3 regions of the Patulibacter sp. NPDC049589 genome follow, and region 2 is predicted to be linked to each of the others. Evidence: riboswitches for the same ligand, from Rfam matches in the RefSeq annotation. Region 2 holds a riboswitch; each other region holds the start of a gene.

The links. A riboswitch is a leader RNA that binds a small molecule or an ion and turns the genes downstream of it on or off. The one in region 2 is predicted to bind cyclic di-AMP.
Region 1: linked by a shared signal. The riboswitch ahead of AB0L40_RS11670 (NlpC/P60 family protein) and the one ahead of AB0L40_RS05830 (NlpC/P60 family protein) in region 2 are both predicted to bind cyclic di-AMP.
Region 3: linked by a shared signal. The riboswitch ahead of AB0L40_RS05140 (NlpC/P60 family protein) and the one ahead of AB0L40_RS05830 (NlpC/P60 family protein) in region 2 are both predicted to bind cyclic di-AMP.

Annotation. Positions count from the first base shown of each region.
Region 1 is NZ_JBFAPC010000050.1:12,859-22,819, forward strand. It holds partial or broken gene AB0L40_RS11655 (siderophore-interacting protein) at 1-393, opposite strand, end outside; gene AB0L40_RS11660 (hypothetical protein) at 710-1,339, opposite strand; gene AB0L40_RS11665 (acyl-CoA dehydrogenase family protein) at 1,669-3,606, opposite strand; gene AB0L40_RS11670 (NlpC/P60 family protein) at 3,849-4,703, opposite strand; cyclic di-AMP (ydaO/yuaA leader) riboswitch at 4,710-4,855, opposite strand; gene AB0L40_RS11675 (reverse transcriptase family protein) at 5,352-6,746, shown strand; gene AB0L40_RS11680 (amidohydrolase family protein) at 6,756-7,889, shown strand; gene AB0L40_RS11685 (phosphodiester glycosidase family protein) at 8,191-9,961, shown strand, end outside.
Region 2 is NZ_JBFAPC010000020.1:186-10,146, forward strand. It holds gene AB0L40_RS05815 (HAD family hydrolase) at 1-566, opposite strand, end outside; gene AB0L40_RS05820 (NAD(P)H-binding protein) at 662-1,567, opposite strand; gene AB0L40_RS05825 (CAP domain-containing protein) at 1,685-2,416, opposite strand; cyclic di-AMP (ydaO/yuaA leader) riboswitch at 2,416-2,569, shown strand; gene AB0L40_RS05830 (NlpC/P60 family protein) at 2,577-3,743, shown strand; gene AB0L40_RS05835 (HD domain-containing protein) at 3,807-4,412, opposite strand; gene AB0L40_RS05840 (CAP domain-containing protein) at 4,455-5,342, opposite strand; gene AB0L40_RS05845 (CAP domain-containing protein) at 5,575-6,546, opposite strand; gene AB0L40_RS05850 (hypothetical protein) at 6,779-7,681, shown strand; gene AB0L40_RS05855 (hypothetical protein) at 7,751-8,350, shown strand; gene AB0L40_RS05860 (alkaline phosphatase) at 8,799-9,961, shown strand, end outside.
Region 3 is NZ_JBFAPC010000017.1:13,587-23,547, forward strand. It holds gene AB0L40_RS05110 (hypothetical protein) at 1-137, opposite strand, end outside; gene AB0L40_RS05115 (C39 family peptidase) at 376-1,401, opposite strand; gene AB0L40_RS05120 (methyltransferase domain-containing protein) at 1,477-2,169, shown strand; gene AB0L40_RS05125 (BlaI/MecI/CopY family transcriptional regulator) at 2,222-2,611, shown strand; gene AB0L40_RS05130 (M56 family metallopeptidase) at 2,608-3,564, shown strand; gene AB0L40_RS05135 (four-helix bundle copper-binding protein) at 3,601-4,005, opposite strand; cyclic di-AMP (ydaO/yuaA leader) riboswitch at 4,262-4,404, shown strand; gene AB0L40_RS05140 (NlpC/P60 family protein) at 4,407-5,192, shown strand; gene AB0L40_RS05145 (peptidoglycan-binding protein) at 5,312-6,466, shown strand; gene AB0L40_RS05150 (L,D-transpeptidase) at 6,520-7,500, shown strand; gene AB0L40_RS05155 (multicopper oxidase family protein) at 7,554-9,095, opposite strand; gene AB0L40_RS05160 (hypothetical protein) at 9,473-9,826, shown strand.

The sequences.
Region 1 (9,961 bases), on a different contig from region 2:
ACCGAGCAGCTGGAGCACGTCGCCGGGCTGCGCGGCGGCCGCCCAGGGACCGGCGAGCCCGACGTCGCCGTGCTGGACGACGTCGACGGTCAGCTCGAGCGCGGCGGCGTCCCACGCGCGCACCGTGTACGTCCGGGTCCGCGGCCACTGGGCCTTCGGCAGGGTGGCGCGCACCTCCGCCAGGTCGAAGTCGTCGCCGTAGGGCGCGCCGGGTGCGGGGAACAGCAGCTTCACGTAGTGGTCGGTGAAGGCGCCGGCGGCGAAGCCCTCGAGCCCGGGGCCGCCGAGGACGACCCGGAGGAGGTGCGGCGACACGCGGTCGACGCGCTGCACGACGGTGCGGACGGCGCGCCGGGCGGGGCGCGGGGTGCTCGGGGCGGAGGCTTCGGCCATGGTGATCCTCGGTCGGGCGGCGAGCGGACCGGATGTCCGCCGCGGGCGCCGGACGCGACCTCCCGGCGGTGGCCGGGGTCCGCGAACGACATCTTAGGGTCACCGTACAACAGTCGGGTCGCCGGCCCGCCGGGAAGGGGAACGGCGCGCTCGGATCGGCTCCCGCGGCGCCGTCGCGTCACCGGGTGCGACCGCCGGCGGCGGCCCCGGGTCCGGACCGGAACGACGAACGCCGCCGCCGGGGAGAGCCGGCGACGGCGTCGGGTGCTGCGAGGGGCCGCGCGGCGACCCGTGAGGGTCGCGACGCGACCGCGGACTACTTGACCGGGACGGTGATCTTCGCGACGCCGATGACGAGGCCGGCCTTGAGCGCGTCGATCTTGAACGTCGTGTTCAGGAGGTCGGCGGCCTCGGCCTTGAGCTTGACGGTCGTGCCCTCGAGGATGGCCTTCGTCTTCTGCTCGTTCAGGCGCAGCGGCTTCAGGGTGCGGCCGTCGAGGAAGAACAGCGGGGCGGACGGGACGGCTTCCTTGCCGTTGACCGAGACCTTGCCCGTCAGGACCGACTTGCCCGGATCGATGACGAAGTTCGTCAGCTCGACCTTGGTGCCGCCGGCGGTGAGCGAGAGGCCCGAGCCGTCGTGGTCCAGCTCGCCCTGGACGTACGGGGAGACGGTGCCCGGCTTGTAGTACGTGACGTTGCCGGCGGTGACCGGGAAGCTCGCGACGCCCTTGGCCGAGATCTTCGCCTTGCCGACCGGGGCCGGGGCGACCTTCAGTGACGTGAGCGCCTTGACGAAGCCGCCGTCGAGGGTGACGCGGGTGATGCCGCCCGTGACGTCCTTGACGACGGCGGCCGGCTCGGCCTTGGCGGCGGTGGTGGTGACGGAGTCGCTCTCGTCGTCGCTGCCACACGCGGTCACGCCAAGCGCGAGGGCGCCGGTCATGGCGAGGGCCGGAAGGGTCCGGCTGAAGAAGGAACCGCGGGAGTGCGTGTTGGTCATGCCAGGTAGAACGGCACTCCCCCGGAACTGGATGCCTCGGATGTTGACGGGACGCACGAAGCGTGCATCGGAGCGGCGGTCGGCGGGTTTCGGCTGCAAGAGCCAATCTTTCTGCGGAGCGTGTGCTCCGGCACTCCCGGCGGTGACGCGGCGTCGCGCCGGGCGCCCCCGGGCCGGGACGCGCGACGGGGGCGCCTCGCGGCACCCCCGTCGTCCTGCTGCGCGGGGTCTCCCCCGCGTCCTGCGTCCGGGCCCGCGGCCCGGCGGTGCCGCTAGGCCGTGACGGTCTTCGCGCCGGCCCCGGCGCCGGTGCCCGCGGCCGCCGACGTCGGCTGCTTGTAGTCGTCGCCGAAGAGCGACTGGTCCTCGGCGTCGTACGGGATGCCCTCCTCGATCCACGAGTAGCGGCCGCTGAGGACGCCCTTGGCGACCTTGGCGTTGGCGTCGTCGTCGTTCGTGCGCAGCTCGTGGAACAGCGCCTTCGCGCGGCGGCGGGCCTGGACGGCGAAGAGGTCGCAGAGCTCGTCGATCTCGCGGGCGCGCTCCGGGTGCTGCGCCTTCTGCTGCTCGGCGTACGCCACGGCGGCGGCGATCGAGAAGAGCTCGGCGCCGATGTCGACGATGCGGCCGAGGACGGCGCTCTTGGCCTCGAGCTGGGCGCCGTAGCGGCCCATCGCGTAGAACGTGACGCGCGCGAGCTTGCGCGAGTTGCGCTCGACGAAGCGCAGGTGCTGCGCCTGGACGCCGAACTCGTCGAACGAGCGCGGGTTCTGGCCCTCGCCGTGCGTCAGGTTCGGGAACCACTTGGCGTAGAACTTGCCGGCGCCGACGGCCAGCTTGGCCTTCTCGGACAGCCCGCCGTCGCCCTCGATGAGCTCGCCGGCGACCTTCAGGTGCTGGTCGACGGCCTCGCGGGCGATCTGCAGGTGCATGATCTCCGTCGACCCCTCGAAGATGCGGTTGATGCGCATGTCGCGCAGCGCCCGCTCGACCGGCACGGGGCGCTCGCCACGGGCCTTCAGCGACTCGGCCGTCTCGTAGCCGCGACCGCCGCGGATCTGGACGAGCTCGTCCGTGACCTGCCAGCCGAGCTCGGAGCCGACGAGCTTCGCGACGGCCGCCTCGATGCGGATGTCGGAGCGCTTGGAGTCCGCCAGGCGGGCCGTGACGTCGACGAGGGCCTCGAGGCCGAACGCCGTCGCGTTGATGAAGGCGATCTTCTGGGCGACCGGGTCGTGCTCGCCGACCGGCTTGCCCCACTGGACGCGCTCGGTACCGAACTCGCGGGCGACGCGGGAGGCCCACTTGGCCGTGCCGGCGCAGATGGCGGGCAGCGCGAGGCGGCCGGTGTTCAGGGTCTGCAGGGCGATCTTCAGGCCCTGGCCCTCCTGGCCGATGAGGTTCTCCTTGGGGACGAAGACGTCCTCGAGCAGCGTCTGCGAGTTCTCGATGCCCTTGAGGCCCATGAACTGGTTGCGGTGCTCGACGGTGATGCCCTCGGAGTCGTACTCCAGGACGAACGCCGAGACGCCGCCCTTGTGGCCCTCGCTCTTGGGGACCTTCGCCATGATCACGACGATGTCGGCGATCGCGCCGTTGGTCGCCCACAGCTTGCGGCCGGTGATGCGGTAGCCGGTGCCGTCCTCGGTCGGGACGGCCGCGCAGGAGACGCGCGCCGGGTCGGAGCCGACGTCGGGCTCCGTCAGCAGGAAGGCGGAGATGTGGTCCTTGGCGACCTTCGGGAGCCACTGCTGCTTCTGCTCCTCGTTGCCCGCGATCATCAGCGGCTCGGCGACGCCGATCGACTGGTGGGCGGAGAGCAGGGCGCCGAGGGAGCCGTGCCACGTGCCGATCATCGCCAGCGCGCGGTTGTAGTCGACCTGGGAGAGCCCGAGGCCGCCGTACTTCAGCGGCACCTTCATGCCGAAGGCGCCGAGCTCCTTGAAGCCGTCGATGACGGCGTCCGGGATCTTCGCGTCGCGCTCGATCTGGAGGTGGTCGACCTCGTCCTGCAGGAACGTCCGGAGCTTCTCCAGGAAGACCTTGCCGCGAGCGGCCTTCTCGGCGTCGTCCGCCGGCAGCGGGTGGATCAGATCGAAGCGGAAGTCCCCGAGGTACAGCTCCTTGCCGAAGGAGGGCAGCTTCCAGTCGGTCTCACGCGCGTCCTCGGCGAACTTGCGGGACTCGGCGCTGGTCGGTTCGGTGCTCACGAAAATCGTCTCCGGGGCTCTAGATTGACTGGTCAGTCAACGTCTTCTACCGAGGGTAGCGGGCCCGGCGACGATCCGCCACCCGGATCCGGCCCTCCGGCGGAAGGCGGACGGGGCCGGGAGGTCCGCTGCGCCCCGGGCCGCCCGGGCCACGACCGGCCCCGGGAACGACGAAGGGCCGCCCGACGGGCGGCCCTCCAGGGTCCTTCGTGCTCGCGGGGCGCCGGCTGCGCCCCGGAGGATCAGCGGCTGGTCGTCGTCCCCGAGGAGGACGCGGTCGCGCTGACGCGGCGGGCGCCGACGTACGCCGCGCCCCAGTAGTCGTCGTCGATCCGGTGCTCCATGACGCCCTTGGTCGTCGCGGAGATCGCGGTCGTGGCGCTCGTGGCGATGCCGACGTGCGACGCGCCGGCGCCGGCGGTCGAGAAGAAGACGAGGTCGCCGGGCTGGATGTCGGCCTTCTGGACGGCCGTGCCCTCCTCGTACTGCTCGAACGACGTACGCGGCAGGGAGATCCCGGCCTTCTTGAACGCGAAGACGACGAGGCCGGAGCAGTCGAAGCCCGACGAGTCGTTGCCGCCGCTCACGTAGGGCGTCCCGATGACGGACTGCGCGGCCGCGATCACGGCGGTCAGGTCGCCGGCGGCCGCCGGTGTCGTGGTCCCGTTCGACGTGCCGGTGAGCTTCTGCTCGACCGTCGTGGCGAACGGCATCTTCATCGCCTTGATCGTCTCGAGGTTCGGGCGGCCGGTCTTGGTGAGCTTGCGCGCGCTCTGGTACTTGCGCAGCGCGACGCGGGTCTTCGCGCCGATGGCGCCGTCGGCGCGGACGTGGACGCGCTTCTGGATCTTCTTGTTCTGGGCGCGCGTGAGCTTGACCGTCTTCGTGGCCGAGACCGCGGACGCCGGCGGCGCCGCCGGCGTGGTGCCGTCGGACGGGTCGGCCGGCGTCGTGGTGCCGGAGCCGTCGGCTGGCGTGCCGGGCGTCGGGCTGACGGTGGTGCCGCCCGTCGGGGCGGGGTCCTGCGCCATCGCGGCGGGCGCGCCGGCGAGCATCAGCGTCAGCGTGACGGCGACGCCACTGGTCAAGCGTTTCACGGGGTGCGGCTCTCTTTCGTCGGCCTACGGGGTTAGCTGACGGGCGAGCGCGGAAAGATCGCGCTTCCACCCCGGGAGGTGGATGAGCCCCGGTGTCGATTGGTTCCCCCGTTCGCCGGAAAGGGACTCCGGCGACTCGGCTCGGGAGACCGTAGCAAGCCCGTCGGCGTGGGTGTCCCGGTTCCTCCTCGGCGGATGCGCGCATGCACGCGATCCGGCTCTGCGAGGATCGGCGCGTGTGGTGGACGACGCGAGGCGGTGTGCGGGCGGACGCGGACGCCGGGACCCGTTCCCGGCCCGCCGCCCCACGGGCTACGCTCGGCGGGACGACGGCGGGGTCCGAGACGGCACCGCGGATCCCTCCGGGATCACGGGCCGCTCCGGGGTACCCCCGGGGGCACCGGTGATGGCCGGACATCGCATCGCGTGCGCGCCGCTGCCGCTCCGCGCAGATATGCGCACGCACGACCGAGGAGGTCGGACCCCGCCGCCGTCGTCGTCCTCGGGACCGTGCGCTGCGGCCGGCCTCGTCGGTCACGGCCGCGCGCCGGCCGGCCTGCGTGCGGGCGCCCACACGCAGGCCAGTGTCGCCAGCGCCCGCCGGCGGTCGCGTCGTCCGTCGGAGCACGCCCTTGGGGCGGGTGTCCGATGACCCGCCCGCCGGCACCGCCGGGCACGCCGCCGAGCGACCTCGCCCAGGCCGCCGCCGCGGCGCTCCTCGCGGGCCCGTGGACGGAGCCCGCGATGCTGCGGCGACTCGGCCAGGCGGTCCGGCCGCTCGGGCCGCAGCTCCCCGGCCGGATCGTGACGGCCGTGCTCCTCCTGCACCGCGAGCCGCCGCGCGACGCCCCGCGGGCCTTCGCGCAGCAGGTCGACGACCTGGTCCGCGGGTCAACGACGCGCGGGGCCTGGCCGCCGAACGCGCGGGTGCGGCGCCGCTACGCGCCCCCGACGGCGATGGGCGCGGCGCGGTGGCCCGTCGCCCCGCTGCCGGCGGTCGCGGATCTCGGGCGCCTGGTCGGCGAGCGCGACCCGGGCGCGCTGGACTGGCTCGCCGACGTCCGCGGCCTCGAGCGCGGGGTCCCGGACGAGCGCCTGCGCGGGTACCGCTACACGCAGCACCCGCGGGCCGGCGGTCCGCCGCGGGTGCTGGAGCGCCCGAAGGCGCGCCTGAAGGCGGCCCAGCGCGTCCTCCTGCGCGAGGTCCTCGGGTCGATCCCGCCGCACGACGCCGCCTGCGGCTTCGTCGCCGGCCGCTCCGTCGTGGACCACGCGGCCCGCCACGTCGGCCGGCCGGTGCTCGTCCGGATGGACCTCGAGGACTTCTTCGCTCAGGTCACCGCCGGGCGCGTGTTCGGGATCCTGCGGACCGCCGGATACGCCGAGCCCGTCGCGCACGCGATCGTCGGCCTGACGACCAACGTCGTCCCGTACAGCTTCTGGGCCCGGATCCCGCGGCCGTCCGAGCCGCCCGCGATCGCGCGGCACCACCGCCTCGGTCGCCGGCTCGCCGAGCCGCACCTCCCGCAGGGCGCGCCGACCTCCCCCGCGCTGGCGAACCTCGCGGCGTTCCGGCTGGACCGGCGACTCGACGGCCTCGCCCGCTCCCTCGGCCTGACGTACTCGCGCTACGCCGACGACCTGGCGCTGTCCGGAGGCCGGCACCTGGCGCGCCGCGCGTACGAGCTCGAGGCGACCGTCACCGCGATCGCCGCCGCCGAGGGCTTCCGCGTCAACGCGGCGAAGACCCGCGTGCTGGCCCGCGAGGGCCGGCAGTCGTTGTGCGGGATCGTCGTCAACGAGCGCCCGTCGGTGCCCCGGCGCGACGTCGACCGGCTGCGGGCGCTGCTGCACGAGGCCGAGCACCACGGGCCCCGGGTCGCCGACCGCCGGGGGTTGGGCGCCGCGTTCGAGGCCCACGTCCGCGGCCGCGTGGCGTGGGTCGCACAGGTCCATCCCGCGCGCGGCGCGCGGCTGCGGGCGCAGCTGGACCGGATCGACTGGAACGCCCCGCGGATCGACCTCGACGACGCCGCGAAGTAGCCTCGCGACATGCCCGCCGGCTCCGAGATCGACGTCCTCTACGCCGCGGGCGCGGCGCCGCACGGGGACCTCGACTGGTTCGACGCGCACACCCACATCGGGCAGAACGACCCGGACGGGATGACGGCGACCGCCGACGAGATCCTCGCCGGCCTCGACGCGTCCGGCCACCGCCGGGCGCTGACGTTCGCGATGCACGAGCCCGACGGCTACCGCGACGCCAACGACGTCGTCCTGCGCGCGTGCGCGGCGTCCGGCGGACGCCTGCTGCCGCTTGCCCGGATCGCGCCGGGGTCTCCTGGCGCTCTCGACGAGGCGCGCCGCTGCCTGGACGCCGGGGCGCTCGGCTTCAAGCTCCATCCCCGCAGCGACGCGTTCGCGCTGACCCACCCCGACGTCGAGGCGGTCGTCGCCCTGGTGGCCGAGCGGCGGGGGCCGGTGCTGTTCCACGCCGGGCGCGGCATCCCGCAGCTCGGGGAGGCGGCGGTCCGGCTCGCGGAGCGGTACCCGGACGCGCGGCTGATCCTCGCCCACGCGGCGGTCTCGGATCTCGGCACGCTCGCCGAGGCGGCCGCCCGGCTGCCGAACCTCCTCTTCGACACCGCCTGGTGGCACCCCGCCGACATCCTCCAGCTCTACGCGACGATCCCGCCGGGCAACGTCCTCTACGCGAGCGACATGCCCTACGGCCCCGGCCAGTTCACGGCCTTCGCGAGCCTGCGCTGCGCGGCCGCGGTGGGCCTCGGGACCGACGTCTTCCGCGAGATCGCCGGCGGGCAGCTCGCGCGCCTGCTCGCGGGCGAGGACCCGCTCGACCTCGGTCCGGCGCCGGGCGCGGCGGCGATCGGGCCGCGGACCCTCGAGCTCGAGCGGGTCGCGTCCTACGCCTGCGTGGCGGCGCAGCTGTCGTTCCACGGGCAGGACCCGTCCGAGGCGATCGCGCTCGCCCGCTCCGCGGCCCAGACGCGGGACACCGGCCCGACCGGGGAGCTGCTCGGGATGATCGACCTGCTGCTCGGCCGGGCGCTCGGGCAGGTCGACGTCGGCGCCGAGCGGCCGTCGCTCCGGGCCGTGGGCGCCGTGATGGCCGCCGCGTTCCTGGCCACGACGCCGTCCGCCGGCATCCCCGACGTCGTCCTCTGACGGTTGGCCGGCGGCCCGCATCGGCCCCGGAGACCGCCCGGCGTCTCCCTGGAGGCGACGCCGAGGGCCCACGATCGAGCCTGTCGCCCCTTGTTCACTCGTGTTCACGAAGTGGATACCGGCCGGATACACGTTGACGGCGTACCGGAGCGCAGAGTGACGTCGGCACCGCTCCGGTCTCCTCGACCGGACCGCGGTGCTCCATCCCCCGCCCGACGCGGTCCCCCGCGCGGCGGTCCCCACGATCCCAGGAGCTCCGGTGTCCGGAAGCCCTTCACGCGCCCGTCGGTGGCGCGTGCCCATGGCCGCGCTCGCGGTCCTCGTCGTCCTGCCCTCAGCGGCCCACGCCGCCGACCCCCTCGCGGTGGTCGACCACACGGAGACCCTCGGCCCGGGCATCACCCTGCGCCACCAGCAGTACCTGGAGACCACCGGCTGGGTCAACCGCCAGGTCGTCACCGCCGACCTCGCAGGCGCCGCCGTCGGCTCCGACCTGCTCACGTCCGGCAAGGTCGCCAAGGGCTCGCCCCTGACCGACCAGGTCAACGCCGCCGGCGCGGTCGCCGGGATCAACGGCGACTTCTTCGACATCGGCAACTCCGGGGCCGCGCTCGGCTTCGAGGTCGGCGGCGGGCAGCTCATCAAGTCCGGCGACCGCAACGGTGGCCGGAGCTTCGGCGTCGGCAAGGACGGGATCGCCCAACTCCTGACCCTCGCGCTGGACGGCAAGGCCACGTTCGGCGGCGAGGCCCACGCGCTGAGCGGCCTGAACAAGGTGAACGTCGGGGCCAACGCGATCGGCGCCTACGACCAGAACTGGGGCGCCTACACCCGCGCGACCCAGGTCACGGGCGGCAACGTCGCGGAGATCCTCGTCTCCGGCGGCAAGGTCGTCCAGGCGGCCGCCGCCCCCGCGGCCGGCCAGCTGCCCGACGGCACGACGGCGCTGGTCGGCGCCGGCACCGGCGCCGACGCGTTGAAGACCCTGGCGGTCGGTGACCCGGTCGAGCTCTCCTACGGCCTGAACCCCGACACCGCGAAGAACCTCCAGTTCGCGATCGGCGCGGACACCCAGCTCGTCACCGGCGGCGTCGCGCAGAACATCGGCGACACGGCGATCGCGCCCCGCACGGCGATCGGCTTCAAGGACGGGGGCCGCACGCTGATCATGCAGACGGTCGACGGCCCCGGCGGCACCGGCAACGGCGGCGTCACGCTCACCAAGGAGGCCCAGATGATGGCCGACCTCGGTGCGCAGACGGCCGTCAACCTCGACGGCGGCGGCTCGACCACGATGGTCGCCCGCGCCCTGGGCGACACGTCGGCGACGGTCCGCAACGTGCCCTCCGACGGCACGGGGCGTTCCGACCCCAACGGCGTCGGGCTCTTCGTGACGCCCGGCGACGGCCAGGTCGACGACCTCGTCCTGGACGCCGCCGTGCCGGCCGGCAAGACCGACGACGACTCCAGCCGCGAGGCGACGGTCTTCCCCGGCCTGCACCGCACCCTGACGGCGAAGGCCGTCGACGACCACGACACGCCCGTGCCGCTGGCCCGCGGCGACGTCCGCTGGTCCTCCGACGCCGGGTCCGTGGACGGCGGCGTGCTCCGCGCCCCCGACACGGCCGACACGACCGTCACCGTCCGCGGCCGCACCGACGGGGCGCAGGCCGACGAGCAGGTGCGGGTCCTCCGCGCCCTGCGCACGCTCGAGCTGTCGACGGGCCGCCTGTCATTCTCGGCCGCCGGCGCGTCCAGCGCCGTGTCGCTGTCGGTCACCGGCCGCGACGGCCAGGGCTACACCGCCCCGGTCGAGTCCCAGGACCTCGACCTCGACTACGACCACGACGTCGTGCGGATCGCGCCCGACGGCGCGGGCCTGAAGATCACGCCGCTGAAGTCCGGCGGCACCGTCCTGACCGTGAAGGTCGCGGGCCAGACGGCGAAGCTGCCGATCTCGATCGGCGTCGAGACGAAGACGCTCTACTCGTTCGACGACGGGGGCGCCGCCGCCGGCCGCTGGGCCGTCAACGGCACCGCCGGCAACGGGACGGTCTTCACGGACACGCCCG
Region 2 (9,961 bases):
GGCGAGAAGCCGCCGGTCAGGACCGCCACGGTCCGGATGCCGGCGCGCTCGGCGGCCTGGACGTCCCACGGCGTGTCGCCGACCATCACGGCGTCGTCGGTGCCGAGCTTCTCCAGGGCGGCCTTCACGAGGTCGGGCTCGGGCTTCGTGTGCTCGACGTCGCTGGACGTCGTCCACCCGTCGACGAGCTCGCGGGCGTCGAGCAGGTCGAGGTAGTGGTCGACCTCCTTCGCCTTCGCGGAGCTCGCCAGCACGCAACGCCGGTCGCCGGACGACAGCCGCTCGACGAGTTCCCGGGCGCGGTCGAACGGGTGGACCGACGCGATCGACCCGAGGTAGAGCGCGCCCTCCGCGGCCCGGATGTCGTCGCCGTGCTCGGCGTCCGCGTCTTCGCCGATCAGCTTCGCCACGAGCTGGTCGCCGCCCATCCCGATCGACCGGTGGATCCGCCAGATCGGCAGCACGAAGCCGTGCTGCACGAACGCCTCGTTCCACGCCAGCGCGTGCTGGTAGTTGGTGTCGACGAGCGTGCCGTCGATGTCGAGGATGGCGGCGGGGGCGGGCACGCCGGATCGCTACCCGGTGGTCCGCCCCGGGACGCGGCGGTCCGGCCACCGTCGAGCGCGCGCCGTTCTTCGTCGCACCCGGGTGCGTCTCGGCGTCAGTCGTCGGCCGCCACGATCCGCGGGATCGCGCGGGCCGCGGCCTCGGAGAACCCGAGCGGCGTCACGCCGAACACGGGCTCCGCGTCGTTGCGGTCCACGACGAGGTCGTCGCCCAGGCCCTCGAGCAGCGCGGTGATCAGCGCGCGGTCCTCGTCCGCGACCGCGGAGGCGACGAGGCCCTCGAGCTTCGGCACGCTGATCGGCACCGAGAGCGCCCGGTACGGCTTGTCGAGCTGGCGGGCGATCTCCCGCATCAGCTCCTCGACCGAGAGCTCGTCCGCGCCGGCGATCTCGTAGCGGCCCGGGGGCGCCGTCCGCGCGGCGGCCAGGCAGTCGAGGACGTCGTCGACCGCGATCGGCTGCGAGCGCGCCTCGCGCCACGGGGCCGTCGCGAGGACGGGCAGGCGGTCGACCATCTGCACGAGCGTCTTGAACGAACCGCTGCCGACGCCGACGACCATCGACGCGCGGACGACCACGACCTCGGGCGTGCCGTCGGCCAGGAGCTCCTCGACCTCGTGGCGGCTGCGCAGGTGGTCGGAGGACCCGCCTTCGGGATCGAAGCCGACGGCGCCGAGGTAGACCGTCCGCCGGACCCCGGCCGCGCGGGCGGCGCGAAGGTAGTTCTCGGCGGCCTCGCGGTCCTGCTGCTCGAGGTCGCCGGAGCCGCCCATCGAGTGCACGAGGTAGTACGCGACGTCGACGCCGTGCAGCGCCGGGACGAGCGACTCCGCGTCGGACAGGTCGGCCTCGACGACGTCCAGCTCGACGCCGTCCGGCGGGTGCAGCCGGCTCGCGTCGCGGACCAGGGCGCGCAGGCGCACCTCCGGCCCCGCGAGCCGCTCGATCAGCTGCGAGCCGATGAACCCCGACGCGCCCGTGACCAGCACGAGGTCGCTCATGAACCGGGGCTCCCGACGGTCGGGGCGTGGAGGCGGCCGGGGGACGCGGGACCGGGGGTGGACACGCGGCGCGTCTACCCCCGGGGCGCGCCGGCGAACCGCCGTGCGCGAGGGGCCTCAGCCCTTCGGCGTCGAGAAGACCTGCGTCCGGGTCGTGCCGCCGTAGCCGCCCGTACCGCGGCGGGACGCCCCGACGCCGAGGACCCGGAAGCTCGGCTTCAGGATGTTCGCGCGGTGGTCGGGGCTGTTCATCCACGCGGTGACGACCGCGGCGGGGGTGCGCTGGCCGGCGGCGATGGTCTCGCCGACGCGGCGCCAGTGCATCCCGGCCGCGTTGGCGCGATCGGCGATCGTCGACCCGCCCGGAGAGACGTGCGAGAAGTCGTGCCGGCGGATCATGTCGTCGGTGTGGCGCTGTGCCGCTCGGGCGGCCCGGCTGCTGAAGCCCAGCTGCCGCAGGCCGTGGGCGGCGCGCTGCCGGTTGACCAGGCAGCGGACGGCGGCCCCGGCGTGCGACGTGCCCGGCGACGCGACGGACCTGTGGGCTCCGCGGCACGCGGCGTAGGCGGTCGCCGGGAGCGTCGTCGCGCCCAGTCCGGCGACGGCGGAGACGGCGGCGACGAGGGTCGCGCGGCGCGGCCCGCGGGCCGGTCGATCGCCCTCGTGGCGGGCGTTCTCACCGTCCTGCGGGGCTGACGATGGGCGCCCGACGACGGCGTCGAGGATACATCGGAGGCGGGGCGGGGGAAACGCAGCCGTGGCGTCGACCGTACCCGTCGACGCCGTCTTCTGAACTCCTCCCCGTCGGGACCGAATCGGCTCGCGCCGCGCCGTGTTCGTGTAGAAGATGGATCACCAGGCCGAGTCCGGACGCCGTCGTGGCGGCCGGAGCGGGGGAACCAACCGGGTCGTCATCGGCCCTGGGGCGAATCGCCGTAGTCCTCGGCGTAGCGCACCGCGCGAGCCCGTCAGCTCACCCCGTAGGCCGCTGAATCAGGAGCACGGACACATGGCACCGACGATGACGACGAGCACGGCCACCGCGACCACCGAGCTGTGGCGGATCGGGATCACCGAGGAGTCGTACGCCTTCGAGGCGCCGCGCCCCGGCGACCGCGACCTCGCCGAGCACGAGTTCTGGGAGCGGTCGAAGGTCCGCTCGCAGCTGCGGCGCGAGTCCGCCGCGGCGCGGAAGGTGGGCGTCAAGCAGGGCGCTCGATCAAAGCTGGCGATGGCGCTCGTGGGCGTCACGCTCGCGGTCCCGGCCACCGAGGCGGTCACCGCCGGCACCGCGCAGGCGGCCCCGGTCACCGACTCGATGCTCAAGCGCGGCGACAGCGGCGCCCGCGTCGCGGCGCTGCAGCGCGCGCTCGGGATCACCGCCGACGGCGAGTTCGGCACCGCGACCCACAAGGCCGTCCGCGCCTTCCAGCGCGCCAACGGCCTGGCGATCGACGGCGTCGTCGGCACGCTGACGGCGTCGAAGCTCGGGCTCGGCTCCTCCGCCAAGAAGGCGTCCGCGTCGACCGGCTCGAAGGCCTCCAGCCGCTCGGTCTCCTCCGCGGCGAGCGACCCGGACCTGTCCTCGTCCACGATCCAGGCGATCCAGTCGAAGCTCGGCATCGGCGCCGACGGCGAGTGGGGCCCGCAGACCCGCAAGGCCGTCCGCGACTACCAGCGCAGCAACGGCCTCGAGGTCGACGGCGTCCCCGGTCCCGCGACGCTCGCCAGCATGGGCATCACGGCCACGGCCGGTGGGTCGTCCAGCGGCTCGTCCGCCGGGTCCGCCACGGCCGAGAAGGCCTCCGCGTCGACCGGCCTGGGCGCCGCGATCTCCGCGGCCCAGTCGAAGATCGGCGTCCCGTATTCCTACGGCGCGACGGGCCCGTCGTCGTTCGACTGCTCGGGCCTCACGCAGTGGGCGTTCAAGCAGGCCGGCATCTCCCTGCCGCGCACGAGCTTCGCGCAGTACGGCGTGGGCACGAGCGTCTCGAAGGCCAACGTCCAGGCGGGCGACCTCGTGTTCTTCTCGACGGCCGGAGCCGGCGCCTCGCACGTCGGCATCGCGACGAGCTCGTCGACGGTCATCTCGGCGACGTCGCACGGCGTGATGGAGCACTCCTTCACGTCGGGCTACTGGAGCCAGAACTACGTCGGGGCCAAGCGGGTCTCGTAGGGGTCGAGGGGTGGGGCCGGCTTCGCGGGCGGCCCCGACCCCGCCGAGCGCGCCGGTCGGGGCTCAGCCGAGCTCCCGCACCGCGCGCTCCAGCTCGTCCAGAGCCCGGCGGCCGCCGGGGCCGAGGTCCTCGGTCCGCGCCGCGAACGCCGTCAGCAGCCCGCCGTAGTACCAGCGCACGTCGTCGCCGCTGCCGGTGGTGAAGCGCGACCAGAGCTCGTCGCCGACGCGGCGGTGGTCGCTGACGAGCGAGCGGGCGTTGTGGAGCTTGTCGGCGAGCGAGACGCGCAGCTCGTCCGGCTGCTCGTGGGCGATCCGCTCGAGGTACTCGCGCTTGCGGTCGTGCCAGGGCGCCTTGTCGGCGTCGCCGGTGACGGAGTCGGAGTTGGCGAGCACGATGCGCGCGACGTCGGGGCCGAAGCGCTCGGCGATCTCGGCGTGCGCGGCCATGCCGCCGCCGTCCTCGATCACGTCGTGGAGGAGGGCGGCGATCGCCTCGTCCTCGGTGGTCTCCATCTCCAGCACGATCGACGCGACCGCGAGCAGATGCGCGACGTACGGGATCCGTCCGCCCTTGCGCAGCTGCCGCCGGTGGTGGCGCGACGCGTAGACGAGCGCCTCGTCGAAGCGCTCGGTGGTCAGCGGGTCCTCGGTGAAGGTCTCGGGCACCGCTCGACACTAGCCCCGCGCGGTAGCGCCCTCCACCGGAGATCAGCGGAAGGTGACCCCGACCGTCGCGCCGGTGCCCGCCCGCACGAGGAGCCGGCCGCCGCCCGCGCGGCGCAGCGTGACCGTGAGCTTCTGCGTCGTCCCTGCCGGCCGGCGCAGGACGCTGCGGCGGATCGTCCGGCCCGACTGGCGGACGCGGACGACGACCTTCAGGGTGGCGTTCGCGCCCGGCAGCGCGATCCGGATCCGCAGGCGCCGGCCGACGCGGCGGACGGAGGCGGCGGTCACGGTGCTCGGCATCGTGGCGGGCGTTCCCGGCGCGGTCGTGGTGGGCGCCGCGCTGGCGACGGTCCCGAACGCCGCCGGCGCGCGCGGGCACGACGGGGCCTTGAGCGTCACGGCCCCGACGCCGGCGGCGAGTGGACGGCTGAAGTCCTGGACCCAGTACGGGCCGTCGGACGCCGTCGCGATCCCGTACCCCGCGACCGTGAAGTACGGCGTCATGAGGTTCTCGCAGTGGCCCTCGCTGGCCAGCCACGCGCTCATCACCTCGCGGGCGGTGCGCTGGCCCGATGCGATGTTCTCCCCGTAGGCGGACCAGGCGAAGCCCGCGGCCTTGATGCGGTCGCCGGGGTCGGTGCCGTCCGGCGAGTCGTGGGAGAAGAAGCGCCGGGTCACCATGTCCACCGCGAAGAGCTGCGCGGCGCTGCGGACCCGCGGGTCGATGGCGAGGGTCGTGAGGCCGGCGGCGGTCCGCTCGTGGTCGACCAGGCACGAGACCGCGGCGGCGGCGCGATCGATGCCGATCGCCGCCGGGGTCGCGTCGATGTCCGCGCACGCGGTGGCGGCGGACGCTCCCGGCGCGGCGCCGAGCGACAACGCCACGACGGCGAGCCCGATGGAGGACGCGGTGACGACGCGCGTGCGCATGACCGGGAGATCGACCCCAGCCCGGGAAGCACGTCGCCGATGGCTCCGCGTGCGGACCGATGGCGGAGGGCGCCGGTGGCCGTTCGGGCACATCGGTCGGGCCACCCGCGGGGTCACTCCTCGGTGCCGGCGCGGGCGGCTGGAGTGCGAGCGTGGTCCTCGGCAAGCGACGCGGCGAGGCGCGTGCCGCGGGCGAGCGCGGCGGGAGCGCGTCAGGCGGCACGCGTGACGATCAGCGGAAGCGCGCCGCCAGCGAGGCGGACCCGGCCGTGACCGCGACGCGGCCGTTCGCGGCCTTCGCCAGCGTGACGCGCAGGCGGTGGACCTTGCCGCGCGTCAGGCGGAAGCGGACGGTCCGGCGCGCCTGCTTGCGTTGCGTGATCCGCAGGACGACCGTCGCCTTGCCGGACCCGGCGGGGAGCGTCAGCGTCACGGTCAGCCGGCGACGGGTGCGCTTGGCCGTGGCCTTCGCCTTCTTGGCCCCCGCGCCCGCCCCGGTCGTGGTGCCCGTGCCGGTGCTGGTCCCCGCTCCGGTGCCGGTTCCCGTGCCCGTCCCCGTCCCTGCACCCGAGGGCGCCGGGATGGCCGGGAGCTTCGGGCACGTGATCGCGGGACCGTGGGGCTCGGGCGTCCCCAGGGGGCGAGCGAAGACCTGGACCCAGTAGGGGCCGGCGCCGGCGGTCGAGACCCCGAAGCCGGCGTCCGTGAACTTCGGCGCCATGAGGTTCGTGCAGTGGATCTCGCTGCCGAGCCAGGCCTGCATCACGAGGCGCGGCGTCAGCTGGCCGCGCGCGATGTTCTCGCCCACCGACGACCACGAGTATCCGGTGGCGGTCAGGCGCTCGGCGACCGTCGTGCCGTTCGGCGCCGGTACGGGCGCGGTGTGGTCGAAGTAGTTCCGGGCGGCCATGTCGTCAGCGTGGCCCTGCGCCGCCTGACGGGCACGGGCGTCGAGGGCGACGGGCTGGAGGCCGACGGACTCCCGCTCGTGGTTGACGAGGCAGCCGACAGCGGCGACCGCGCGGTCGGGCGACGAGAGGGCGACCGGGAGGTCGGCGTCCGGACAGGACGTCGCGGCCGTGGCGCCCGGGGCGGTGGCGAGGGCGGCAGCGACGGCGGCGGCAGCGACGAACGCCACTCCGGCCGGCCGTGGGCGGCGGGCGCGGGAGGGACCACCGGACGCGCCGGACCACGGAGCTGACATGGCCTGAGTATGGACGCTCGGCGGTCGCTCCGGGCCGGGACCTCTACGGCGTCCCCGGGCGTCGAGCGGACGACGTACCGTCCGTCCACCACGGCGATGCCGCGCGGGTCGGCCGAACGCGGCCGGGCTGGGTGCCGGCCCCCTGGACGGCCGGTCGACGACGGGCCCGGGTCGTCCCCGATCTTCGCGTCCCCGACCGGCCGGCGACTCCCGGCGCAGGCATGATGGCGGGATGCCGAGCTCGCGCAGCGCCGACCGCCCATCGACCCGGGTGCGCCGCGCGCTCGGCGCCCTGGCCCTGGCGCTCGTCGCCGGTGCCGCCGGGGCGGGACCCGCCGGCGCCGCCCCGCTGCCGACCGCGCCCGTCGGACCCGCCCGCGTGACGGTCGCCACGCCGTCGGGATGGACGGTCGAGGAGCACGGTCCCGCGAAGGGGCAGGACCGCCTGACGCAGATCGTCGTCCGGCGCCCGGGCGGGGACGTCGACGCGCTGCTCTACCCGGAGCAGGACGCCGGCGACTTCTGCGACGCCACCGCGGACAGCTATCACTGCCTGCCGCTGCGGGCTGCGTTCACCGGCGATCTCGCGATGGGCAAGGACGGCCTCGTCGTGACCGACCAGGACGCCGACGGGATCCCGGAGGTCGCGATCGGGCTGTTCACGGGCGGGGCGCACTGCTGCGTGATCGACGTCGGCTGGTGGCGTGACGCCGCCGGGACCTGGCATCACGACGCCACCAACGGCGGGTCGGCGGGCGGCGACCGGACGGACGCCCCCGGCCGGCTCCGCATCGCCGACCCCGCGTTCGAGGGCCTGGACTGGGCCTACGTCTTCTACACGCCGTACTTCACCTGGTCGCGGCTGATCCCGGGGAAGGGCTGGGTGGACGCCACGACCCGCGCCGACCACCTCCGTGAGATCCAGCGGCTGAACGGCCGCGTCCGGCGGTACGCGCACGACCGAGACGCCAAGAAGCTGATCGAGGCCGTCCGCGCCGTCCGGATCGCCCACCGCTTCGCGCTCGGGCAGACGCAGCAGGTCGCGAGCGAGCGCGCGACCTACCGCCGCAAGTACGGCCGCCGGGCGCTCAAGGACCTCGACCAGGCCCTGAAGGGCGTGGCGCGGGTCGCCTGACGCCCGCGCCCCCCGAGGTTCTCCGTCCGTTCACCTCCGGGCCGCCGACGCCTGCCATCGTCGAGGGCCGTGGGCCCCCTGGACCTCATCCGCCCCGCGGGCGACCGGCTCCGCCGCGCGGCGATCGCCCTGCTGCTCGTGGCGGCGACCCTCGTCGCGGAGCTCCTGGACGGGGTGGCCGCCGGGGTCGTCGACGGCGCCGCGACCGGCCCCGGCCTCGCCGGCGGCGAAGCCGTCGCCGGCCTCGGCGGTCTCGCGCTCGCGGCGTTCATGGGCCTGCGCATCGCGCGCGGCCAGGACGTCCCGAGCCGAGGCGGGATCCGCCTCGCCGCCGTCCTCACCGCCGGCCTCGTCGTGGCGCTGGTCGCCCACGAGACGCTCGCGCTCGGCCTGCACGTCGAGCACGGCGCGTGCGTCGCCGACCTCGGCGGGCACGTCCTCTGCGTCGTCCTGCCGGCCGCCCTCGTCCTGGGCGCCGGCATGGCCCTCGTCGTCGGGACGCGCGTCGTCCGCGCCGCAGTGACGGCCCGTCGCCGGCTCCCCGTGGCGCCCCGCGGGCCGCGGGTTCTCGAGCGCTTCGTCGTCGCGTGGACCGGTGACGTCGTCCCCGCCCGGCTGCTCCCCGCGCTGCGTCTCGCCGGCAGAGCCCCGCCCGCGCTCGCGGGCTGACGGACCGCTCCGGCGCGCCGCTCGACGACTCCCCCGGGCCGGTCGCCCGAGACGGTCGTCGGCCGGTGCGGCGATCGGGTCCCGAGTGCGGCCGAGGCCGGACCCGGGGCAGGGTCGGAGCGGTTCGCGCCCGGCGCGATCCGCCACCTGCGGCGCGTCCTCCGACGAGGAGGCGGCCCTGGGCGGATCGTGGACCGGCCCGGATCGTGGCCTCGGCCGGCTCGTGGGACGAGCGGTTCGTGGCCCGGATCGGCCCGTCGACCCGTCGGTTCGTGATCCCGATCGGGCTCGTGGACCGGTCCAGACGCGGCGGTCGAACCGGCTCGCGAAGCGGTCCGCGGTCGGGTCCCGGTCCGGCTCGGCTCGAGGACTGCTCTGGCCCGCGACCCACCGCGCGCCGGGGACCACCACCTCCTTTCCCTCACCCCGACAACCAAGGAACGACTCGATGTCCAACCCCCGCATCCCAGGCCGCGTGCGCCGCCCGCTCATCGCGGCGGCCGCCGCGACCGTCGTGGTCGCCGCCGGTGGCGCGACCGCCCTCGCCGTCACCGGCGACGCCACGGTCGACCGCTCGGCGTCACTCGCCGCGAAGATCAACCCGGCCACGCCGAAGAACGTCATCCTCCTGATCGGTGACGGGATGGGCGAGTCGGAGGTCTCGATCGCCCGCTACTACCAGGGCGTCGACAAGCCCCTGAACATGGACCGCCTGCCGTTTCGCGGCGTCGCGACCACGTACGACCTGACCCCGCTGGACGACGTCGCCACGGCCGGCAAGGAGAACTTCGCGCCGGACTCCGCGTCGACGGCCACCGCGTGGTCGACGGGCCACAAGACGCAGATCAACCGCCTCGGCCAGGGCAACAGCGCCAACCGCGCGACGCCCGGCGAGAACTTCGAGACCACCATCGAGGCGGCCAAGAAGCTCGGCAAGTGGACCGGCAACGTCACGACCGCCGAGGTCACCGACGCGACGCCCGCCGGCCCGACGGCGCACATCAGCCAGCGCGGCTGCCAGGGTCCCGCCGACGCCCGCACGACCTGCACGACGGAGGCCAAGATCAAGGCCGACGGCTCGACGAACGCCGGCGCCCTCGGCTCCGTCGCCGAGCAGCAGGAGGCGCTGCGTCCGGACATCACGCTCGGCGCCGGCCGCGCGCGGTACCTCCAGACCCTCGCCCCGACGGGCACGAAGACGGTCGTCGACAAGGCCATCGAGGACGGCTTCCAGTATCTGACGACGAAGGCGCAGCTGAACGCCGTCACGGACCTCGGCACCAAGCCGGGCGACAAGCCGGTCCTGGGCCTGTTCCACGCGAGCGAGGTCAACAGCGACCCCGCCAACATGGTGAGCGAGTGGTCCGCCGCGGACAGCGGCGGCAACTTCCTGCCGAAGGCCGCGGCCAAGCGCCCGGCGCTCGACGGCAACCCGATGGCCTGCAAGGCCGGCTACCGCGAGAGCGTCCGTCCCGAGGAGCCCGCGCTCAACGAGATGGCGTCCAAGGCGATCGACCTGCTCGACAAGGCCAAGGGCGACAAGGGCTTCTTCCTGCAGATCGAGGGCGCCTCGATCGACAAGCGCGACCACAGCGCCAACCCGTGCGAGCA
Region 3 (9,961 bases), on a different contig from region 2:
TGCATGCCCTCCATCGACATGCCCTCGGGCATGGCGTGGTGGACGGCGATCGAGCCGCCGAGCCCTAGTACCACCAGCGCGATGAGCAGGCGGCGGCGCGAGCGCTGCAGCAGCGCCCGGATGCGCAGAGCGCTCACCGAGCCATCTCTCCAGAGACCACGTCGACACCGTGACACGCCGCGCGCCGCGGCGCGCGGCCGCAGGAGGTCGCGAACGGCATACCCATCAGGGGTAGGGTACCCGCCGAGGCTTCTGCGACGCTGAAGAATGCGCCAGGGAGAGTAGCCTGCACCCGGATCTCGTGCCAGGGGCCGCGGCGTGGCGCTGATCGTCGCTGCCGCCCGTGAGGGCCAACGGCCAGGATCATCCAGCGACTCATCCCTGGATTCCGCCGGTCGTTGCCAGCGCACGGCCGCCAAGCAGCCGCCACATCGCCTCGAATTGCTGTGACGTCCATCGCTCCGCGGTGCCCTGCAGCGGGTTGGACACCGAGATCGTCCCGTCACGGGTGATGCCATGCAGCACCACGGTGTGCTCGTTGTAGTTCACCTTGATCACCTTGCCCTCCGGCGAGGTCCAGCGGCCGTACGGTCCGTCGCCGAGCCCGATCCAGGCAAGCACCGCATGCCCGGTACGCAACCGCTGGTACAGCGCGTCGACGGTCTTGCCCGTCAGGTTCTCCAACGGCACCCTGTTGCGACGCGCCAGCGCAGCGACCGGGCCAGGATAGACACCGAACCCGCCGGCGACACCGCCACCATCGGCCCGGCCGACGTATCCGCGGTCCGGGTTGCCCCATCGCATGCCCGCACCGCTGCCGGTCGGATCAAGCGGCCCCGACCGCGGGAGTTGACGCTGCAGGGTGAGCTGGTCCCGCGTGGTGCCGACGGTACGCATGAGGATCGACAGCGCCGCGGTCTCGCAGTTGTTGCGCAGGCGCTGCTTGAGGATCGGGGCAGCGATCGTCGAGGCCACCGCTCGGCGGGGGACCTGCACCGCACCGCCGCCGAGCGTCGCGGCGCTCACCGCCGAACGGGCGCCCGCGTCCCGATCCAGGTCAAACGTCACTGTCGCTTGCCCAGCACGCACGCGCTCGGCAGCCGGGATGCGGTCAAGGACCGCTGCGCGCAGTGCGGACCGGTCCAGTCGGCCGTCGGCGCTGTAGCGCGCGACAGAGAACGCCCCGAGCTCCCGCCTGCCCGCCAGGACCCGCACGACCGCCGGCTCCTCCGCGGTGGTCGTCGTGACGGCCGTGCTGCGGGCCGGCTCGGCGTCGTTGGGCATCGAGGCCGCCCACGCCAGCACCGCGAGGCACAGCACGACCAGCAGGACGACGCCCGGGATCAGCAGCGGGTGATGTGCGGGCGCCGGACGAGCTGCACGCGGGGGTGGGGACGGCACCCATCAAATCCTACAGACCGTCGGACTTCGCTACGCTCCCCGGTCCAAGCCCTACAAGCTGTCGGAGTTGCAGCCATGAGCACCATGACCAAGAACTGGGATCGACACGTCATCGACGGCGAGGCCGTCGCCCGCTGTCCCGGGTTCCTCTCGCTGCGCGAACGGATCCTCGAGCTCGCGCAGCCCGAAAGCCATCACCGAGCCGTCGACGTCGGCTCGGGCACGGGCCTTTTGGCCCTTCCGCTTGCCGACCAGGTCGAGCACGTCTGGGCGGTCGACCTCTCCGCCGGCATGACCGACTACCTCCGCGCGAAGGCCTCCAGCGCCGGTCTGGAGAATCTCCAAGCCGTTGTGTCCTCCGCCGTCAGCCTGCCGCTCGTCGACGACGCGGTGGACCTCGTCGTCTCCAACTACTGCTTCCACCACCTCAACGACGCCGGCAAGCACCTCGCGATGCTCGAGGCCTGGCGCGTCCTGCGACCCGGCGGCCGCCTCGTCTTCGGCGACATGATGTTCGGCCTGGGCCTCGGTGACGCCCGGGACCGCGAGGTCGTGACGCAGAAGGTCCGCGCGATGCTCCGCAAGGGCGTGCCGGGAGTCGTGCGACTGCTGAAGAACGCCGGACGGGTCGCCAGCGGCCGCTGGGAGCACCCCGCGCGAGCGGAGTGGTGGGCCGACGAGCTCAGGCGCGCCGGATTCGTCGACGTCGGCGTCGAGGTGCTCGACCACGAGGGCGGCCTGGCCTGGGCGAAGAAGCCCACCCGATAGGCCCGCAGCGATCTCCCACGATCCGTAGGACTTGGGGTGCCATACTCGTCCGATGACCGACGGCGCCATTCAGGGCGAGCTGCAAGAGCAGATCATGATCGTCCTGTGGCACAACGGCGAAGGGACCGTCGAGCACGTCCGCGCCGGACTACCGGCCCGGCACCGCAGCGCCTACAGCACGGTGCAGACCGTGCTCAACCGTCTCGTCGATCGTGGTCTCCTCTCGCGGGAGCGGCGCGGCAAGACGTTCATCTACACCGCGAAGGTGACCGAAGGGCAGTACCTGTCGCGCTCCATCGAGCGCACCCTCGCAGGAGCGTCGCTCGAGGCCCGGCAGGCCGCGCTGGCGCAGCTGATCGGCACCATCGACACCGACGAGCTCTCCGCTCTGCAGGAGCAGGCCCGCCAGGCCACCGCCGCACGTGAGGCCCGCAGGCGGTGATCATTCTCCTGGCACTCCTGGTCGTCGTCGCGGTGCTGCTGCCGCACGTCGTGCCGCTGCGACGCGTGGCGCCGGCGACCGCCGCCACGCTCTGGGGCGTCGCGCTGGGCCTGCGGGCGCTGACCAGCGTCTTCGTCGCGCTCTACCTCGTCCTCTTCCTGCCGGCGACCGCGCTCTTTGACGCGATGACCCACTGGTGCTGGCACACGATCATCCCGATCGCCACCACCCACCTCGGCGTGGCCGGCCACCGCGTCGGCGACGCCGTGGCGATCTTCCCGATCTTCCTGCTGGCAGCGTCGGCGATCTCGCTGACCTTCGGGCTCGTCCGCGCCGCCCGGTCGATCCGACGACTGATCACCCGCGACGCCGTCGGACGCGGACCGGCCGACAGCGTGATCGTCGGCGGCCCCGACGTGTTCGTCGCGGCCGCCGGGTTCAGCAATCCGCGACTCGTGGTGTCCGCCGGCGCCCTGACGCAGCTGGACGACGAGGAGCTCGCCGCCGGAATCGATCACGAGCACGGCCACATCCGCAGGCGCCACCGCTTCGTCGTCCTCTACGCCGAGGCGTGCCGCGCATTGGCGCGTTTCATTCCGGGAACGAAGCATGCGGTTTCGCAGCTGCGCTTCCATCTCGAACGTGACGCCGACGCTTGGGCGCTCGCCCGCCAGCACGACCGCTTCGCCCTCGCGAGCGCGATCTGCAAAGCGACGATCTCGCAGAACCCGGCCGTCGCGCCGCTGGGTGGAGGCCGCGACGTCCGCGACCGCGTCGACGAACTGCTCAGCGGCCACCGGACACCCGGAGCGCTGCGCCGCAGCGCCCTGAACACCACCGCAGCACTGGGCGTCGTCCTGCTGCTCGGTCTGACGGCCTCGGTGCCCAGTGTCATCGCCGCCGGCCAGCAGCAGGCAAACGGCGCGCCCGTCCCGCACGCCTGCGACGGCTGACCACCGGGCGGCCGCGCGGAGCGCCTCAGCTGCGGCTCAGGCGATCGCGGCCGCCAAGTCGTTGCAGGCCTGCTCGCACGCCCGGCACGATGCCGCGCAGATGCGGCAGTGTGCGTGCATCTGGGCGTGGCGCTCGCACTCGTCGCCGCAGGCGCGGCAGGCTGCCGCGCACGCCTGCAGGATCGCCACGGAGACGTTCGCGTCGTACGCCGTCTGGCGACCGGCGACCCGCCCGGCCGCCGTGCACACGTCGGCGCAGTCCTGATTGAGCCGGATGCACTTGGCCAACTCGGCGGCCATCTCCTCGCCGAGGCACGCATCGGCGCATGCGGTGCACGTCTGCGCGCACTCCAAGCACGCATCGACGCAGCGAGCGATCGCCGCGCCGTCGACGGCGAAGGCCTGCGGGTGGGTTTCGAGCATCTGCTGGGCGTTGGACATAAGGGCTCCTGTCATGGGGAGGGGTGGAGACGGCGCTCGTCCCGGCGTTCAGACCGGTTCCGCGCCTCGCCGCCGTGCTACCCGGATGGGCTAGCGCCATGAGCCTGAATCGATGGACTGTCGGACTTCCACGCGGTGTCGCAGCGGGGCGGCGAGCTGGCGCAAGGCTCGGTGGATGCGCCCATCCATCGACGACCGAGGGCCGTTTACTCCTACGAATCGTCGGAGGCTGATGCGCGGGGCGTCCTGGGGTGTTATCTTGCGGACGCCGAGTCGCTCGAACGGTTTCGAGCGAACGGGGGACCCAAGTGGTTTTGGGGCTAATCCACGCGTTTGTGGAGGCGCTGTCTTTCTGCGCCAGCCCGTCAGCTAACCCCGTAGGCCATCGAAAGAGAGCGCCTGTGAAGCAGTTCACCCGCGGCATCGTCTTGGCCGCCAGCATCACCCTCGGGGCCCTGCCGGCCAGCGCCATGGCGCAGAGCCCCAGCGGCGGAACGCCGGCTGCACCGCCGGCCGCTACCGCAGCGCCCGCCCCGGCGCCTCCTGCGTCACCGGACCCGGACCTCACGGTCAAGACGGTAAAGCTCACGCGCTCACAGACCAAGAGCGTGCAACGCCGCGTCAAGGTCCGCCCGGACGGCGCGCTCGGAACGGGAACCCGCACCGCCCTGAAGCGGTACCAGCGCACCAAGCAGCTCGTTCCCACCGGCCGCCCGAACCTGCAGACCCTTCATGCGATGGAGCTCAAGTTCGCTGCCGCGATCGAGGCGAAGCTCCGATCTGATGCTGCACCACAGACGGCTGCTCCCGGGCCCGCCGCCGCGCAGGCCGTCCAGGCCGCGATGAGCCAGGCCGGCACCCCGTACGAGTACGGCGGCGACGGCCCCGGCGGCTTTGATTGCTCCGGCCTGACGATGTGGGCCTACGCCCAGGCGGGCGTGACGCTGCCGCACTACAGCTTCGACCAGTTCACCATGGGCGAGCCCGTCGAGCGCGACGCGATCCAGCCGGGAGACCTCGTCTTCTTCGACACCGCCGGCCCCGGGGCCTCCGACGTCGGAATCGCCACGGGCCCGACCACCGTCGTCTCCGCCACCAGCAGCCGCGGTGTCCTCGAGCACGAGACCTTCGACGACTACTGGGGCAGCCACTACGTCGGCGCTCGCCGCCTCGCCCCCGCAGGCTGAGCGACCAGCACCCACCCCACCCGCCGGGGCTCCACAGGGCCCCAGGCGCCGGGGGGATGACGACGTCCACGCAGCCCGTCCGCAGACGGGCAACCGGAACGAATCAGGAGAAGACCGAGATGGCACCGACGACCGGCACGAAGACGACAACCACGGAGTTGTGGCGCATCGGGATCCCCGACGAGTCCTACGCCTTCCGGGCCCCTCGACCCGGGCACCGCGACCTCGGCGAGCTCGAGTTCTGGGAGCGCTCCACCGTCCGCTCCCGCCTGCGCCGCGAGACCGCAGCCGCACGCAAGGTCGGGGTCAAGCAGGGCGCGCGATCAAAGCTCGCGATGGCACTCGTCGGCGTGACGCTCGCCGTTCCCGCCACCGAGGCCGTCACCGCCGGCACCGCGCAGGCCGCACCCGTCACCGACTCCGTCCTCAAACGCGGCGACAGCGGCTCCCGCGTCGCCGCCCTGCAGCGCGCCCTGGGCATCACCGCCGACGGCGAGTTCGGCACCCAGACCCACAAAGCCGTCCGCGCCTTCCAACGCTCAAACGGTCTGGCGATCGACGGCGTCGTCGGAGCGCAGACCGCCGCGAAGCTCGGACTAGGGAGCGCCGCGAAGAAGGCATCGGCGACCACCAAGGCCAGCTCCCGGGCGAGCACCAGTGACGCCGCTGACCCCGGCCTCTCCACGGCGACCGTCCGTGCGATCCAGGGCAAGCTCGGGATCGCTGTCGACGGCGAGTGGGGCCCCCAGACACGCAGCGCCGTTCGCGACTACCAGCGCGAGCACGGGCTGCAGGTCGACGGCGTCCCCGGCCCCGCGACCCTGAGCAGCCTCGGCATCCGCGCCTCGCCCGGCACCCCCGACAACGACAGCGCGCCCAGCGCCGCATCGTCCACCGCGAGCAGCTCCAGCAACGGGGGCGGCGGAGCGATCTCCGCAGCGCGCTCCAAGACCGGCGCGCCGTACTCCTACGGAGCGACCGGGCCGTCCTCCTTCGACTGCTCCGGCCTGGTCCAGTGGGCGTTCAAGCAAGCCGGAGTGTCGCTGCCGCGCACGAGCTTCGCGCAGTACGGCGAAGGCAGCACGGTGTCGAAGGGCAACATCCGCGCCGGCGACCTCGTCTTCTTCAACACCGCCGGACCCGGCGCCTCGGACGTCGGGATCGCCACCGGCCCGACGACCGTGATCTCCGCAACCAGCAGCCGTGGAGTCATGGAGCACCCCATCTTCGACAGCTATTGGGGCTCTCACTTCGTCGGTGCGAAGCGGATTTAGCGCCACGGCACCCCAAGTCCTACAACGTGTCGGGGATGCGGTAGCGTTCGCCTATGCCGATTCGCCACCTCACCGCCCGCTGCACGGCCGCTGCGGCGGGCGTCGCGTTTGCATCTGCATTCCTCGCCCCGACCGCCTCGGGCCAGACCGCGGCGGCGCCCATCACCAGCAGTCTGCAGATTGTCGTCGAGAAGCCCGCGGGCACTCCCGTCCTTCAGGGCGACAGATGGACGGTGCTCGCCGTTACCCCTCAATACGTCGCCGGCACCACCGTCCGGGTGAGCTTCACCGCCGGTGCTCGCCGGGTTACTGAATCAGTACCGCTGCAAGTCGCAGGCGACAGCGCTCGCGGCATCGCGCGCCTTCCGATCCCCGATCGTTTGCGCCGCGCCGCCCGGGTCGTCGTTCGGGCTGAGATTCCCGACGGCCAACCGGTCGCGGCGACGGCCGCCCCGACAACGATCGTCTCGCAGGTTCCGACCACGCTACGCCCAGGGGCCCGCGGACTTGGCACGCGAGTCCTTCAGCAGATGCTGACCCGCAACGCCTACGTCGTCGGCAGGGAAGGCGTCTATGACGCCCGGACGCAACGCGCCGTCCTCGCGCTGCGAAAAGTTTCGGGGCTCCAGGCAAGTACCGCCGCGACCCCCGGAGTGTTCCGCACTCTGCGCGCCGGCAAGGGCCGCATCGCGGTGAAGTTCCCGACGCACGGACGCCATATCGAGGTCGACGTCGACCGGCGCGTGTTGATCGAGGTCGACGGTGGCAAGCCGCTGCGCATCTTCCATACCTCCCCTGGCAAACCCTCGACTCCAACGATCCGTGGGTCGTTCCGGGTCTACCGCAAGGACCCCGGCACCAACGCGCTGGGGATGTTCAAGTCCTCGTACTTCATCCGCGGCTATGCCGTGCACGGCTATCCGTCGGTTCCTGCCGGCTACAGCGCCAGCCACGGATGCCTGCGCGTCCCGATGGCCGACGCAGCATCGATCTACGCGTTCATGACGCTCGGCATGCCCGTCGACACCTACTAAACGACCGCGAGCCGGGAATGCCGCGGGACGGTCCGCGGCATTGCCTGCGGCAGTCAGGCGAGGAGGACCTTGCGCATCATGCCGGCCTCCTGGTGGTAGACGTTGTGGCAGTGAAACGCCCAGGCTCCCGGGTTGTCCGCAACCCAGTCAACGCTCACCGTCCGCATCGGAGGGACGATGATCGTGTCCTTCAACGCCGCGCCCGGACCGGTCCGAAAGGAGTGGCCATGCAGGTGCATCGGGTGGGGCATCATCGTTCGATTTCGCATCACGAAACGTTGAGCACGGCCTCGTCGAAGGGCGATCGCTGGTGCTTTGGAGAAGACCTCGCCACCCATCGCCCATCGGTAGGGAGCGGCCATCGTCAGGTCGACGTTGGTGACCTGCGGATCGGCCCCAGGGAGCTCGCCGGCCTCCCCGGCGTCTCGCAGATCGCGGTAGTCCAGGATACGGCGCGGCATGGAGTACCCACCGGCGAGATCAGGGGCTCTCGGGCCTGTGCCGGTCGGTCGCAGCACGGCGAGCGCGCGCCCCGGCTTTCCCAGCGGTATCGCCAGGATCCGACGGGGAGTGCTGCTGTCGGTGGTGTCGACCAGGACGTCGTAGCGCTCTCCCATGCCGAGCACCAGAGCGTCGGTCGTGACGTGGTCGACCTGCTGACCGTCACTGTGGGTGACGGTCAACGTCTGTCCTTCCACGAAGAAGCAAAAGGTCGTGTCCGCGGCCGCGTTGATGATCCGAAGACGTGTGCGTTGCCCTTTCCTCGTGGGCACCTGGTGCGGGTTTTCGGGCGACCGGCCGTTGATCAGGAAGAGCGGATACGTCACGTCGCCAACGTCGACGCGTTTGGCCTCCATCTGGTTGGCCAGGCCAGCAAGACTGCCGACCGAAGCGGCTCCTCCCGCAAGACCTGTATGCGTGCCCCGCGTATCCGAGGCGCCGGATGCAGAGCCGCTGCCCATCTGCATCGCCATCCCCGCCTCCTGGAGGGCTTTGAGCTGCTGATCGGGAGAACCGGTGACGCCGTCGAGCCAGTCGTCCAGGACCAGGACCGCCTCTTCGTCGTAGGACAGCTCCTCTCGGCGCGCGTCGACGATGAGCGCGCCATAGAGGCCGCGGTCCAACTGGGTGCCGACGTGGGTGTGAAAGAAGTAGGTCCCGGCGTCCGGCGGTGTGAACTCGTAGAGATGCGATTCGCCAGGCGCGATCGGATCCTGCGTGAAGCCGGGCACCCCATCCGCATCGTTTTGCAGACGGATGCCGTGCCAGTGGACCGACGTAGCCTGCGGAAGATCGTTGTCCACGCGGATCCGTACCGGCCGACCTTGGGTCAGGCGCACCTCCGGGCCCGGCAGCCTGTCGTTGAACGTCCAAGTCGCCGCTCGACGCGACCCAAACTCGACCGTCGTGGTCTTCGGTCGGAGAATGACGTCGGCCCGCGGCCGCGCCGCCGAAGGCTCCGACAACAAATCCGCAATCGCATAACCGCCGAGCGACAAGCCGCCCACGGCCCCAATACCAGCAGCCAGCGCCTGCCGTCGACTCAACATCGAACCCCGTTCGTCATTGGTCGCGCGATCAGTGAGACGAGCCATAACTCCTACAGCATGTAGACCGTTGCCGAACGGCGCGTAAAGCGACCGGAAGCACAGGCGAAAGGAGCGGAGTGCGGATCGTCGACCGAAGAGGGACCAATCGCGGATCCGTCGTCGACGTTGCGCCAACTCCGACAGAGTGTAAGAGAGATGCTACGGTCATCTCGCGCGTCGGGGAAGGGACACCGGGGGGCGCGAGCCCCATCGGGAGTCTTCGGCGCGCTTGCAAGGGATAGGTAAGCGAAGCCCGCGCAGGCTCGTGCCGGCGACTCCGTGGCACAGGTGACGGAACCCTGAGTCGCCGCTTCCGCGGGATTCCTACGGCTCCACGAGAAGCGCGGGCTTCGCCTACCGCCACAACGCGACGAACCAAGAGAATGACCGACCTCACCTCACCGTCCGCACGCGCGCGGCGCCTGCTCAACGCCATAGCGGTCGTCGCTGTCGTCGACTTCGCGTTGCTGATTCCGCTGGCTCTTGGCTTCCTCGGCCTTGTCGAGACCAAGTCGTTCGTATCCGCCCTGGGCATGGTGCACGGGGTGGGCTTCCTGGCCTTGCTCGCCATGACCGGCCAGGGCGCCCGTCGGAAATGGTGGGGGTGGTGGTTCCCGGCCATCACGGTCATTACCGGGGGAGCGATCGGGTCGCTCGTGGGGGATGCCCTCGTACGTCGTGGCCTCAGGCACGACCTCGACGTGCCGCCGTTGGCGAACGAGATCGGCCGCCGATGACCACCACGATCCGTCAGCGCAGGCGCCCAGCGGGTCTTCGACTCGTCCTCGTTCTGTTCATCGCCGTTTTGGTCACGGTCGTGACCACCTTCGTCGTACTGGGCATCCGATCGGACCGTTTGAACGATCGCGAAA